DNA from 3 places in the Neobacillus oceani genome. Region 2 is predicted to be linked to each of the others. Evidence: riboswitches for the same ligand, from Rfam matches in the RefSeq annotation. Region 2 holds a riboswitch; each other region holds the start of a gene.
What was found. Region 2 has a riboswitch for lysine ahead of V1499_RS22345 (transporter substrate-binding domain-containing protein). Riboswitches for the same ligand answer to the same signal wherever they lie in the genome.
Positions count from the first base shown of each region.

Region 1: another riboswitch for lysine. It lies ahead of V1499_RS15915 (aspartate kinase); the one in region 2 lies ahead of V1499_RS22345 (transporter substrate-binding domain-containing protein).
Region 3: another riboswitch for lysine. It lies ahead of V1499_RS20095 (amino acid permease); the one in region 2 lies ahead of V1499_RS22345 (transporter substrate-binding domain-containing protein).

Region 1 is NZ_CP143543.1:3,144,981-3,149,245, forward strand. Features, by position in the region: gene V1499_RS15910 (YslB family protein) at 11-451, shown strand; gene V1499_RS15915 (aspartate kinase) at 775-2,004, opposite strand; lysine riboswitch at 2,118-2,297, opposite strand; gene uvrC (excinuclease ABC subunit UvrC) at 2,367-4,139, opposite strand.
Region 2 is NZ_CP143543.1:4,458,653-4,462,917, forward strand. Features, by position in the region: gene V1499_RS22335 (amino acid ABC transporter ATP-binding protein) at 1-270, opposite strand, end outside; gene V1499_RS22340 (amino acid ABC transporter permease) at 295-1,029, opposite strand; gene V1499_RS22345 (transporter substrate-binding domain-containing protein) at 1,102-1,947, opposite strand; lysine riboswitch at 2,054-2,235, opposite strand; gene V1499_RS22350 (glycoside hydrolase family 32 protein) at 2,435-3,901, opposite strand; gene V1499_RS22355 (sucrose-specific PTS transporter subunit IIBC) at 3,993-4,265, opposite strand, start outside.
Region 3 is NZ_CP143543.1:3,951,434-3,955,698, forward strand. Features, by position in the region: gene V1499_RS20090 (amino acid ABC transporter substrate-binding protein) at 1-794, opposite strand, end outside; gene V1499_RS20095 (amino acid permease) at 1,217-2,644, opposite strand; lysine riboswitch at 2,801-2,976, opposite strand; gene V1499_RS20100 (MASE3 domain-containing protein) at 3,113-4,265, opposite strand, start outside.

The DNA of each region.
Region 1 (4,265 bases), 1.3 Mb from region 2:
AGGGAGTCTTTTGAAAGAACAAACCACTTCAGATTTGCAACCGACTGAAACTGTGACCAAATTTGGCTATGAATTGATCAGGGAAATCCTTTTGCCAGAACTTCTTGGCAAGCAAGCCCCGGAACTCCTTTATTGGGCAGGAAAACTGCTTGCCAGAAAATATCCGTTGAAGACAATTGATGAGGTTAAAACTTTTTTTGCCCGGGCATCATGGGGCCATTTGGACATCCGTAAAGAATCGAAAAATGAAATGGAATTCGTATTGGGCGCTGTCCTCCTTCCTTCCCGGGTATCCTCCAAAGCGGAGTCATATTTCCAGCTTGAGGCCGGATTCCTCGCCCAGCAAATTGAATTCCAAAAAGGCGTAACAGCCGAAGCCTTTGAGCATCCTGTCAAACAATCTAGAATCGCTGTCTTCACTGTCAAGTGGGATAGCAAGGACCCGGTGTAAGAAAAGCGTAATCGCCCGTTAAGCGCCGTATGGACTGGAGGGCCCCGATGGAGATAAAGTGAAACTTCCATCAGCGGTGTTTTTCCGCTGATGGTTAGTTGAACAAATCGGACCTTTAGGGACAGTTGCCCTCTAGGGCTTACTGTCCCTTAATGGTGGGATAAAGGAAACACGATGAGCGGATGCGAATCGATGTTGACTTATCGTAGCGAGGGGACCGAAGTACACTAGGCGCTGGGCGCTGGAGCTAGACAAATTTTCATACGTTCATATCTTTTAAAAGCCCCCTTCACGTATGAAAAGGGGGCTTTTTCCATTGAATTCTACGCATGGATTCCGGTGCCTGAAAGGGCAAACGCATCATGGAGCGCTTCAACCGCGGGAACCATGAATGTATCTTCAATTACAGCGGAAACCTTGATTTCCGATGTGCTGACCATTTTTATCCGGATGCCTTTATCCGCCAAAACTCCAAACATTTGCGCTGCGACGCCCGGATTCGATACCATCCCCGAGCCGACGATCGAAACTTTCGAGAGGCCTGTTTCCGTTTCAATTTTCCCATAGCCCAAAGCTTTTCGGCTTGCTTCAAGGACTTCAATCGTTTTCTCAAGATCTTCCGTTTTGATGGAGAAAGAAAGGTTGGCCGTTCCGTCACCAGTAATATTTTGAATGATGATATCTACGTTAATGCCATTTTTGGCTAGCGAAGCAAAGATTGCTGGCAGGCCGTTCAGCGATTCAGCCAGCCCCATTACCGAAACCCGTGTAATTTGATCTTCAAATGCGACTCCGCGAACAATTAAATTTTCTTCCATGGATACTTCCTCCTCGATCATTGTCCCTTCTTCTTTCACCATGCTAGACCGCACTACAAGCGGAATGCCGTAATTCTTTGCAAATTCGACCGCCCTTGGATGCAGGACGCCTGCGCCAAGATTGGCAAGCTCAAGCATCTCGTCATAGGAAATGGAGAGCAGCTTTCTCGCGCTTTTCACAATCCTAGGGTCTGTCGTGAATACTCCGGTAACATCCGTATAAATATCGCAGCGGCTTGCTTTAAGGGCCGCTGCAAGGGCAACGGCTGTCGTATCCGAACCGCCGCGTCCAAGTGTCGTAATTTCCCCTTGGCCCGTAATTCCCTGGAAACCAGCGACAATCGCCACTTTTCCTTCCTCAAGAACATTCAGCACCCGTTGTGGTTCGACATCCATAATTCGGGCGTTGCCGTGAACATCTTCAGTCTTTATCCCGGCCTGCCAGCCTGTAAAAGAAACGGCCTCCTTGCCGAGAGCGTTCAGGGCCATTGCAAGGAGCGAGATGGTTACCTGTTCGCCGGTTGTAAGGAGCATGTCCATTTCCCGTTTTGAAGGGGATGGGGTAATTTGCTTCGCAAGCCCCACAAGTTCATCCGTTGTTTTTCCCATCGCCGAAACGACGACCGTTACACTGTTACCTAGTTCGGATTCTTCGATTACACGCCTTGCTACATTCATGATCCGTTCCGGCGTCCCAACCGAGGTGCCGCCGAATTTCTGTACAATAATCGCCACTGTTTCCCCTACTTTCCTTTGCTGGTTTCCTTTTTAAGTAAGTATCTGCACAAACAAAAAGGGCAATGAGAGATATCTCATTGCCCGGATACGTGAAAATATTCTACGCATCTATGTGAGATAGCCCTCCAGGATTAGTAAACCCTGACAATCCTGCACTTATTCAATGCAGGACCAGCAAGCGTCCGGAATGGATCCATTCGCCGCTTCGGCGGTCTCCCCTTTCAAAATCCTTCACGGAATCCATTCTTCTCCGGATTTTTACTCTTGAAGCCCGCGCCTCTACCTTCACTTTAGAATTCAAAGTGATAGTATATGAAATTATCCATCATTATAGCACAGCCGTTTTTTATTCGCCAACCCTAAGAGTTCAATTTTTTCAAAAGTTCTTCGGCGATAGGCCCTGGTATACCGATGCGTGTGATTTCCTCCGGAGTAGCTTCCTTCACTTTTTTCACCGAACCAAAATTTTTAAGAAGGAGCTTCTTCCGCTTTTCACCAATCCCCGGAATTGAATCCAATATTGATTGGAAGGCGCTCTTTCCGCGAAGCTGCCTATGGAAGGTGATCGCAAACCTATGGACCTCATCCTGGATCCGCTGCAGCAGGTAAAACTCCTGGCTGTTGCGCGGCAATGGAACGATTTCAAGCGGATTACCGTACAGAAGCTGGGATGTTTTGTGCTTTTCATCCTTTACGAGGCCGGCAAGTGGAATATCTAGCCCGAGTTCGTTCTCAAGGACGTCTCTTACTGCCTCGACATGTCCCTTCCCGCCATCGATGATAATCATGTCCGGAAGCGGAAGGCCTTCCTTCAAGGCGCGGGAGTATCTTCTTCGCGCCACTTCCCGCATCGATTCATAATCATCCGGGCCTTTAACCGATTTGATTTTGTATTTTCGGTATTCCTTTTTATAGGGCTTTCCGTCCATGAACACGACCATCGCCGATACCGGGTCGGTTCCCTGAATGTTCGAGTTGTCGAACGCCTCGATCCGGTTCGGGGTATGGATGCCGAGCAGCGCGCCAAGATTGTCGACAGCCTTGATGGTTCGGTTTTCATCCCGTTCAATAAGCGAAAACTTTTCATTGAGGGCAATCTGTGCATTTTTTACGGCCAGTTTGACGAGGTCCTTTTTTGGTCCGCGCTGCGGCTGGAGCACCTTTACTTCCAGCAGCTGCTCCGCCGTCTGGCAGTCCACGCTGTCCTGGATAAGGACTTCCCGTGGCTTGATGTGGTTTGCCTTCGAGTAAAACTGTCCAAGGAAAGTCAGCATTTCTTCCTCTGGCTCGCCGTAAACAGGGAAAAGGGAAACATCGCGCTCAATGAGCTTTCCTTGCCGCACAAAAAACACCTGGACACACATCCAGCCCTTGTCGACAGCATACCCAAAAACGTCGCGATCGGTAAAATCGGTCGTCGTCATTTTCTGTTTTTCCATCGTCGCTTCGATATGAGCAATCTTGTCCCTGAACTCCTTCGCCCGCTCGAAATCAAGCTGCTCCGCGGCCTGCGTCATTTTCTCGGTAAGTTCTTTTTTGATTTCCTTGTAGCCGCCATTCAGGAACCTTGTAATCTCATCGGTCATCTGTTTGTACTCCGATTCCGGCACCTGCTTTACGCATGGTGCCAAGCACTGCCCGAGGTGATAATAAAGGCAGACGCGGTCGGGAAGCGTCGCGCACTTCCTGAGCGGGTAAATCCTATCAAGCAGCTTTTTCGTTTCATTCGCCGCCTGGACGTTTGGGTAGGGGCCGAAATACTTCCCTTTGTCACGCTTTACTTTCCTCGTAATGATCAGTTTCGGATGGCGCTCTGCTGTCAGCTTGATGAAAGGATACGTCTTGTCGTCCTTGAGCATGATATTGTATTTGGGATCGTGTTTCTTGATCAAATTCAGTTCAAGGATGAGCGCCTCAATATTCGAAGAGGTGACAATGTATTCAAAGTCTTCGATTTCCCCGACCAGCCGCTGTGTCTTCGCGTCATGCGACCCGGAGAAATAGGAACGAACCCTATTTTTCAACACCTTCGCCTTACCAACATAGATAATCGTCCCTTGCCTGTCCTTCATTAAATAACATCCAGGCTGGTCTGGCAGCAGGGCGAGTTTTTGCTTAATAATTTCATTCATAAAGTTGTCCACCCCCTTTTATTGCTTTTTCAATCTATATAAGGTGAAATCACTGTAAACCGGCTCAAACAGGGGTTTGAATGGTACTCCCCCACTTTTTCAATTTTACCATGGATGTCTACCCCC
Region 2 (4,265 bases):
ATTGAACTGCTGGAACACCATGCCTAGCTTCCTTCTGTAAAGGAACAGGTCATGCTTGTCATCAAGAATGTTTTCGCCTTTGTAAATGATTTGGCCGCCGCTCGGCATTTCCAATAGGTTTACACAGCGAAGGAGCGTCGACTTGCCGGATCCGGATGAACCGATAATACTCACGACTTCCCCTTTATTGACTGAAAAATTAATGTCCTTTAACACTTCATGGTTTCCAAAGGACTTATTTAAATGCTGGATATCAATAACTTTTTCCATACGTTCTCCTCCTTTCTGCAGTTATTATCTTGCAGGCTGGATATCCTCGCCGACAACCGTGTAGCTATCCGGCCCTTCAATTTTCTTTTCAAAATAACGAAGGATTTTCGTTACAGCAAAGGTCATGATAAAATAAAGGACACACGCCACAAAGAATGACTCGAAATAACGGAAATTGTTGCCCGCTACCGATTTTGTCAGGAAGTACAATTCCGATACCGAGATAACGTTAAGGACGGATGTATCCTTAATATTGATTACAAATTGGTTCCCTGTTGCAGGCAAAATGTTTCGGACAACCTGCGGCAAAACGACGTTGACCATCGTCTGGATATGGTTCATCCCAATAGCCTGGGCAGCCTCGAACTGGCCCTTATCAATCGAAATGATCCCGCCGCGGACAATTTCGGCCATATAGGCCCCTGTATTAATCGAAACAACAATAAGTGCTGCCATCATTACATTCATATTAATGTCAAATGCTAATGCGGAGCCGTAATAAATGACCATTGCCTGGACAATCATTGGCGTACCGCGGAAAAATTCAATATATGCTGATAAAAGAAAATTAACGATTGCCAATACAATTTTTTTAAGTCCCCGTTCTGGAACAGGAATCGTCCGGATGATGCCGGCAATCAAGCCGATAACAGCCCCGGCAATTGTTCCAATGAGTGCGATCCATAACGTCGTGCCCGCCCCGCGGAGGAACATCTCCCAGTTTTCCGATACGATTTTTACAATCCATTCAATGCTCATGCCTCTCCTCCTCCATATCATCATGAAACCGGCTGTATACAAGACACAGCCGGTTTCCACCGAAATCTATCTTTATTCTGCCGCCGGCTGGTTCTTGATTGCTTCATCCATGATGCTTGTTTGTTCTTCTTCGGAAATGCCGCTCAGGATTTCATTGATTTTGTCCGTTAGACCGCTTCCCTTTTTAAGTCCGACAGCAATCGCCGTGTCATCCTCGGATGTTTTGAATCCATCCTCGAATTCGACCATCACAAAGTTTTCGTTCGCGGCTGAAGCACTCACCGCTTCAGGGCGCTCGGAAACGTATCCATCAATGATGCCCGATTGAAGTGCGACCCTCATTGCCGGGAAGTTATCCATCGCTGTCGCTTTCTTGACGCCTTCGATCTGGTCAATGACGGAGTAATGGAATGTATTCAGCTGCGCGGTTACCTTCGCACCTTTGAAATCGTTAATTGATTTCGCTCCTTCATACTTGCTTCCTTTTTTCACAACCATTACGAGATTCGATTTATAGTAGTTATCCGAAAAGTCGATTGTTTTTTTACGTTCTTCCGTTGGTGACATCCCTGCGATAATCGCATCGATTTTGCCGGAAGTCAATGCCGGTACAAGGCCATCCCATTCTGTTTTGACAATGACCAGTTCCTTGCCGAGGCCATCGGCGATTCTCTTGGCAATTTCCACATCATAGCCGCCAGCGTATTCAGATGATCCAGAAATTTTGACAGCTCCATTTGAATCGTCTTTTTGCGACCAGTTAAAAGGCGCGTAGCCGGCCTCAAGCCCTACTTTGAAAGTATCCTTTTCTTCCTTGCCATTCGAACCCGATTTTGAACTGTCTGTACCTCCGCAACCGGCCAATACGAGGATTGCGGTAAGCAATACTGCCAGAAATAATGTACCCCTTTTTTTCACCCTTAACTTCCCCTTTCATTTTTAATGAATGAATACACCAAAAAGCGGCCTGAGATAAACTCAGGCCGCAACATGTATAGTTTGCGCCCAAATCCTCTCTTTACCCCAATGAGATAGCACAACTCAATAAACCGGGCAGTTCATTGAGACAGTCCTGCAATTATTCACTGCAGGCCCAGCAGGCAATACTGAGTATATGGCCCACTTCGGCGGTATTTCCTTCTCCCTAGTCTCGATGCTTCTCAGGCTCCACTAAAGACTGTTAAATACCGCGCCTCTACCCCACTGTGAAAGTGAGGTGGTTCTATTAAATTATATACAAATTAGACTATAACATTCCGACAAATCTGTCAACCTAATTTCTGCCTAAAAGCCTATATCCTGATTCCATATGAGGATTCATTTGGAAATAAGATAGCCTTAAATGGAGTGAAGGGGAATGTAGTCAATCAGGGCTTCCCTAAAACATAGAATTCTATTCATATCTTTAAGATTTGTACCGCTGAATCTTCAGCCTATCCAAATCCCACTTTACAAGGCAGAAGCTAGCCTTTCCATAAAAGACAATTGTTTCGTCCTCCATCTTGGGGAAATAACGTGCTGTAAATACTTCTTCGCCTTCGTTTACGAAGATTTCCAATGAAGAATGATCCATGTAAATCCTTAGCTGTGTTAGGTCCGAGATCGCGCATGTTCTTCTTTCCGGTTCGCCTGTTTTAAAATTTTTCCTTATTAGGCTAATCTCCGGTTTATCGGAATCGTAAAATAGTTCGGCCTCGCTTCTAAACCGGATACGGAACCCACCATTCTTCACTTTAAGGCTATCTAACAGCAATTCAACTGATTTTCCCACGACCCCATTGAATTGAGTTGCCTTTCCGGCAAGTTCGACATTCTGGTATTCCACTCTTTCTTTTCGCAGCAAAGAGAGCTCATAAATTGGCCGCTGATAAACCTTATCGCCGTGAAGTCTTAACTCCCGGGGGATGGTCAGTGCATGGACCCAACGGTTGAGTAGAGTCGGGTGGGACGATTCATTCTCATCAGTGATCCCCATCCAGGCGTAAAGGATGGTTCTCCCCTTATCATCAACAAATGTTTGCGGCGCATAGAAATCAAACCCACGGTCAAGCTCGGTAAATGGGCCATGCTTGAATTGGGCCGATTCATAATCCAGTGTTCCGACAAAGTAGCCCGATTGGAACAAGTTATTGTAAAAGTGGCCGCTTGGATCCAATCCTTGGGGCGACACAAGCAAAACATCCTTCCCGTCCAGACGGATCAGGTCCGGGCACTCCCACATATAACCGAAGTCCGCCAGGCCATTCATCCCTTCTCCCGCAATCTGTCCCGATTCCCTCCAGCTTTGCAGGTCATCTGAGGAAAACAGGACCACGGCCCCGTTCCCATTCACGGTTTGGGCACCGATGACCATATACCAGCGGCCGTTTTTCCACCAAACCTTTGGATCCCGGAAATGGGCCGTATACCCCTCCGGGAGCTTGATGATTGGGCCCTTTTTTTCAAAATGGATGCCATCCCGGGACACCGCCACACATTGATACGTCTCCCGCGTCCCATCGTCCAGTTTGACATTCCCGGTATAAAAAAGATACAGTTTTCCTTCCCACTCAACCCCACTGCCAGAATAGCAGCCATTCCGCTCATACCACTCACTCGGGGCGAGGGCAATCGGCTCTTCACGCCAGTGAATCATATTCCTTGATGAATAATGCCCCCAGAATTTCGCCCCATGAGCCGTATCAAAAGGGTTCCACTGGTAAAACACATGGTATGTACCCTTGTACTGGACAAGTCCGTTCGGGTCATTCAACAATCCGACCGGAGGCATAAGGTGGTAATTCAGCCGGTACGGGTCCGTATCCACCTGCTCTTTGTATTTATCAACTTCCTCATACGCTTTCTGGACGAGGAGAGTTTCCTTATCAGTCATCAGCAAACCTCCTTGTGTCATTTACATCCCCATTTTTGCATTGCCTTCTTTTTAAAAAAGGAGGCAAGTAACGCCCTGCCTCCTGTGAATCTTACTGATGTTCGATTTCCTTCTTAACTTTATCCGAGTATCCAAACATCCAGGTGAGCGCGAAAGCGACCGCAATCGCCACGAGGTTGACGAGGATGTACGGCAGGATTTGCCCATTTAAATAGAGGAGCGCCCCCGGGATAACCGTAACCGCCATTCCCGTACCTTTCAAGCCAAGGATTGACGCCAAAAATCCCCCGGCCGCGCCGCCAATGAGCCCCATGATAAACGGCTTGCCGTAACGGAGATTAACCCCGAAAATCGCCGGCTCAGT
Region 3 (4,265 bases), 510 kb from region 2:
ATTTCGTCGTACGTACCGTCGTCAATCATTTCTTTAAGAGCCTTGTTCACTTCATCCACAAGTGTCTGGCTGTCCTTGCGGAACATGAGTCCGCTCTTTGAAACATCGCTTTCCGTCGCAACGACTTTTACTTTCGCCTCAGGACGGTTCTTTTTAAAATCAAGGAACGCAATCTTGTCATTGATCGTCACATCAACCCGCTTCGAGTTCAAAAGCTCGACCGCCTGGTTAAAGCCCTCAACGCCAACAATTTCCGCACCGTATTTCCTAGCGATGTCGGCATAATTACTTGTCATCGACTGAGCAGACTTAAGCCCCTTAATATCCTCAAACTTGGTCACTTTGTCATTGTCTTCACGCGTAATCAGGACGGCCGCGGAAGTAATGTAAGGCTCGGAGAACAAGTACTTCTCCTGGCGGTCCGGACGGATACCGACCTGGTTGGCAATCATGTCAAAACGCTTCGCATCAAGCCCAGCGAAAATCGCATCCCACTGCGTTTCAAGGAATTCAACCTCCACGCCAAGCCGCTTTCCGACCTCCTCGGCAATTTCAACGTCAAAGCCAGTCAGCTTGCCCTTATCATCGTGGAACGTAAACGGAGGGTATGTACCTTCCGTACCGACAACAAGTTTGCCTTCATCCTTCACCTTGGAAAGAACATCATTCCCGCCAGTCTTCTTTTCTTCATTATTCGTATTGTTATTAGCATTATTTTTGTCGTTCGTACCACACGCAGCAACCACCAGCACAAGGCTTAGCATGAGTGCAAACAGAATCGATAACTTCTTCAACATTAATACCCCCTAATTCTTATTGGTTTGGTCAACATTAAACATCATAGTACAGGAACGCCAGCCATGTCAAAGATTAATTTCTGTATATTTTACCCTGCCTTTTGCAGATTAATCGTTTTCTTGAGGGATATGTTGGAAAGCTATCCGAATTCTTTCTAAAGACGCCTTTTGGAAAATTGGCCACCCGGGCCAAGCAGGCAGAATGTTTATGTAAATCTTCTCCCCACCTCTGTTTTTTCCTTTACTATAAATATTTTAAAAAACCGCCTGGGAACCCCCAAGCGGTTTAAGTTGTTTCTATAAATCTTTTTGCGGCACAGGATAGGATCTTACCTCGCCCAGGTATTGATCAATGCGCTTGGATAAGCCCATCTTTCAATGGAACTTGAGAAGTTAAAGCTAACTTTTGTTGATTACCCTTAAACCGCAGGTCTCTTTTTAACAGACCTGTTTCCAGCATTCGCCCTCCAGAGCGGCCCGTAAAAGAAAATTCCGCTTGCAATGAGTAGCATCCCAAAGGTGAATGTTTTCAGGTCGGCTGTCCCGCCAATGATGACCCAAGTAGAATAAATCGTCGACATCGCAGCAATGATTCCATCGGTCGCACGCGATTTGTCACCTAGGTATGTTTCCCCAGTCACAACTAGCTTAAGCTGGTATAGTGAAGCGATGAAGTAAGGAACGAGATACGACAGGGTCGCAATGAAAATAACAAAACCGAACGCCTTCGAAATGGAGTTCGAAATCGTCGAGAAAATGAACAGCTGACCAAGTCCGTTTGTAATGATCATCGAACGGACTGGAATACCTTTTTTATTTTCCTTTAGGAACCACGGCAGGAAAAGCCCTTGCTTTGCAGCCTGGAACGGGATTTCCGCACTCAGCATTACCCAGCCAAGCGTCGAGCCGACTAGGCTGATCAAGCCAATTGCGGCGAGCGCCTGGCCACCAGCCGGTCCGAGCACCTTGGTAATCGCGTCGATAAGCGGCTTGTCGGAAGCAATGAGTTCTCCCTGGCTGAGCATGCCCATAACAAGGATGGAGATACCGATGTAAAGCGCGAGTGCGATGAGCAAGCCCAGGATGGAAGCCCGTTTTACATCGATTTGTTTTTTCGCCCTTGATGAAAAGACAACAGCGGATTCAACGCCGATGAATGCCCAAAGTGTTGACAGGGCGGCTGAATTCACCTGGCCAAGCAAACCGATCGTCTGTCCGCTACCGTCGACCCGTGGAGCGGTGAGCGGCAAGATGTTTGTTTTACTGAATGCGAATAAACCAACAATAATGAATAGAATAAAACCAATAACCTTCGCAGCGGTGGCAGCGAAATTCAGCTTTCCGGCGTTCTCAATTCCGCGAAGGATGATGGCATGGGTAGACCAAAGCATCACCGTGCAGACGATAAACGTCATACCGTTGCCGACCTTTACGGTTAATCCGCCAATCGAAAACCATTCCGCCTGGCTCGTCAAAATCGGGAAGAACGTTGACAGGTAGCCCGCGAACGTCGTAATAATCGCAATATTCCCGGCAAGGTTCCCAATCCAGTAGCCCCAAGTCGCCATGAAGCCTGACAGCGTCGAAGCCTGAGTGCCCGGCCTGAACAATTCCTTCGCATATATTTGCGGCCCACCCTTTAGCTCCGGCTTCCGAATCGCTAGGTTTCCGAACACAAGGACCGTCATCATGACCCCGAATCCGGTCAACCCCCACGCCATCATCACGCCTGCCGGACTTGCCGCCTCAGATAGCGAGCGCGGCAGCATGAAAATGCCGGATCCAACCATATTTCCAACGACAAGTGCCGTCAATATCCATAAACCAAGTTTCCCTTGTTTATTCATCTATGATGTCTCCTCTCTTCGTTGTTGAAAGTGAAGCATTGCGCCATCCCCTCCTCCACTTTTCTGAAAGGTGGCGGAGTAAACGGAAGCATCTGCTTCAAAAACAGGCAGAAAAAAACACCCCTGATACGGAGTGTATTTGTGCCGCATCAGACAAAACGGGATAGTTCACCATAGTTTCCCATGGCAGTCCTGCACCTATTCGGATACAGTCCCAGCTGACGCAGTCAGTGACCTGCGGCGCTTCGGCGGTCATTCCTTTCATCCGGCCTCCCCGGGGTGCCTGCCCCTCTTCCGAATTACTCCTAATACCCGCGACCTCTACCTCATCTCGCTGATGAGGAATCTATATATTTGAATTATGTGATGTTTTTTTAGCCTTACCTAGGATAAAGCCTCGCAGGGGGTTTGTCAACCTGTTCCGCGCAACGCCCAGCCCGGGTGGCCAATTTTCCACAAAGCCGTCAATCATAGTGTTTTCAAGGCTTTCCCTTTCCTGGCAACTGCCGATTGTGGCCTCTCGCGGGCTCCATAATGGACGAAATTGGAAACATCGACGGCGGTGCCCGCAATTTCCTCGACCTTCCCGCCTTTTACGATTGGTACGAGGGAAATGGCGAAATGGCTTTTTTTAATATTGGCCAGAAATGTCTGTTTGGCGCCGGTTTCCCAGCATTCGTGGCAGTAGTCGAGTGCATCGCCTTCCATTGGAGGCATCAGGTCTTCAACGTCGGTGCCAGTGATTGCGGACGGCTTGAGCCCATTCTCGCGGAGCAGGCCGCCTTCCATATAAGTAAACATGAAGCGCCCTTCTTTTTTCATAATCGAGAAAAGGGCCCCTGGGATTTGCTTTACAACGGTATTTTCATCTGGCACAGGTTCCTTTTTCTTCAGAAGCAGGAAAACGCCTTTCAGGATGAAATAATAACCGAGCACCTTGAAAATGTGGCCTGTAAAATTATCGAGGTCGAATACACTTTGGTAGACGGTGAAGATCATCTCCGACAGGAACAGAAGTGTAAAGGCGAGCGCGAGATTTAGGTGTGTGGTGCATTTTTCAAGATAATAATGGTGCAGGCAGACGACGAGTGACAGAAAATGCAGGAAGCTGATGAAGTACTCAAGGCCATTTTTAAGAGGAGTGGTCCCTTGCCCTTCGACAACAAGGACGGGAAGGCTCTTTTCAAAGATGAAAACAATTGCCATGATTGCAAGTCCGAGCATGATTGCGGCGCTGAGAACCGGCTTCCGCAAATCCCGTCTCACCAGCTTGTCCGGCATCAGCATCACTACCAGCATCAGGATAGCCTCGACCATCCGCGCAACAATCCAGAAACCAGTTGCTTTCGCCACGGAGCTCTCGGTTAGGAAGTAGGGCATACCTTTAAAGGTCACCGTGTGGAGGAGATCAACCATTCCCACTGTGGAAAAAATGAAAAGAATGAGCAGCAGCCTTACAGAGCGATTCCGGTCTAACACTCTCCAGCTGTACAAGACAATTACGAACGAAATCATAATACTGAAAAACTCAAGCAGTGCGTGGAACGATACATAGTTCACCGGGTTGTAAACCTGGACTAGCTGCGGGTGGAAAACATGGATTCCCATAAGAGTGATGATC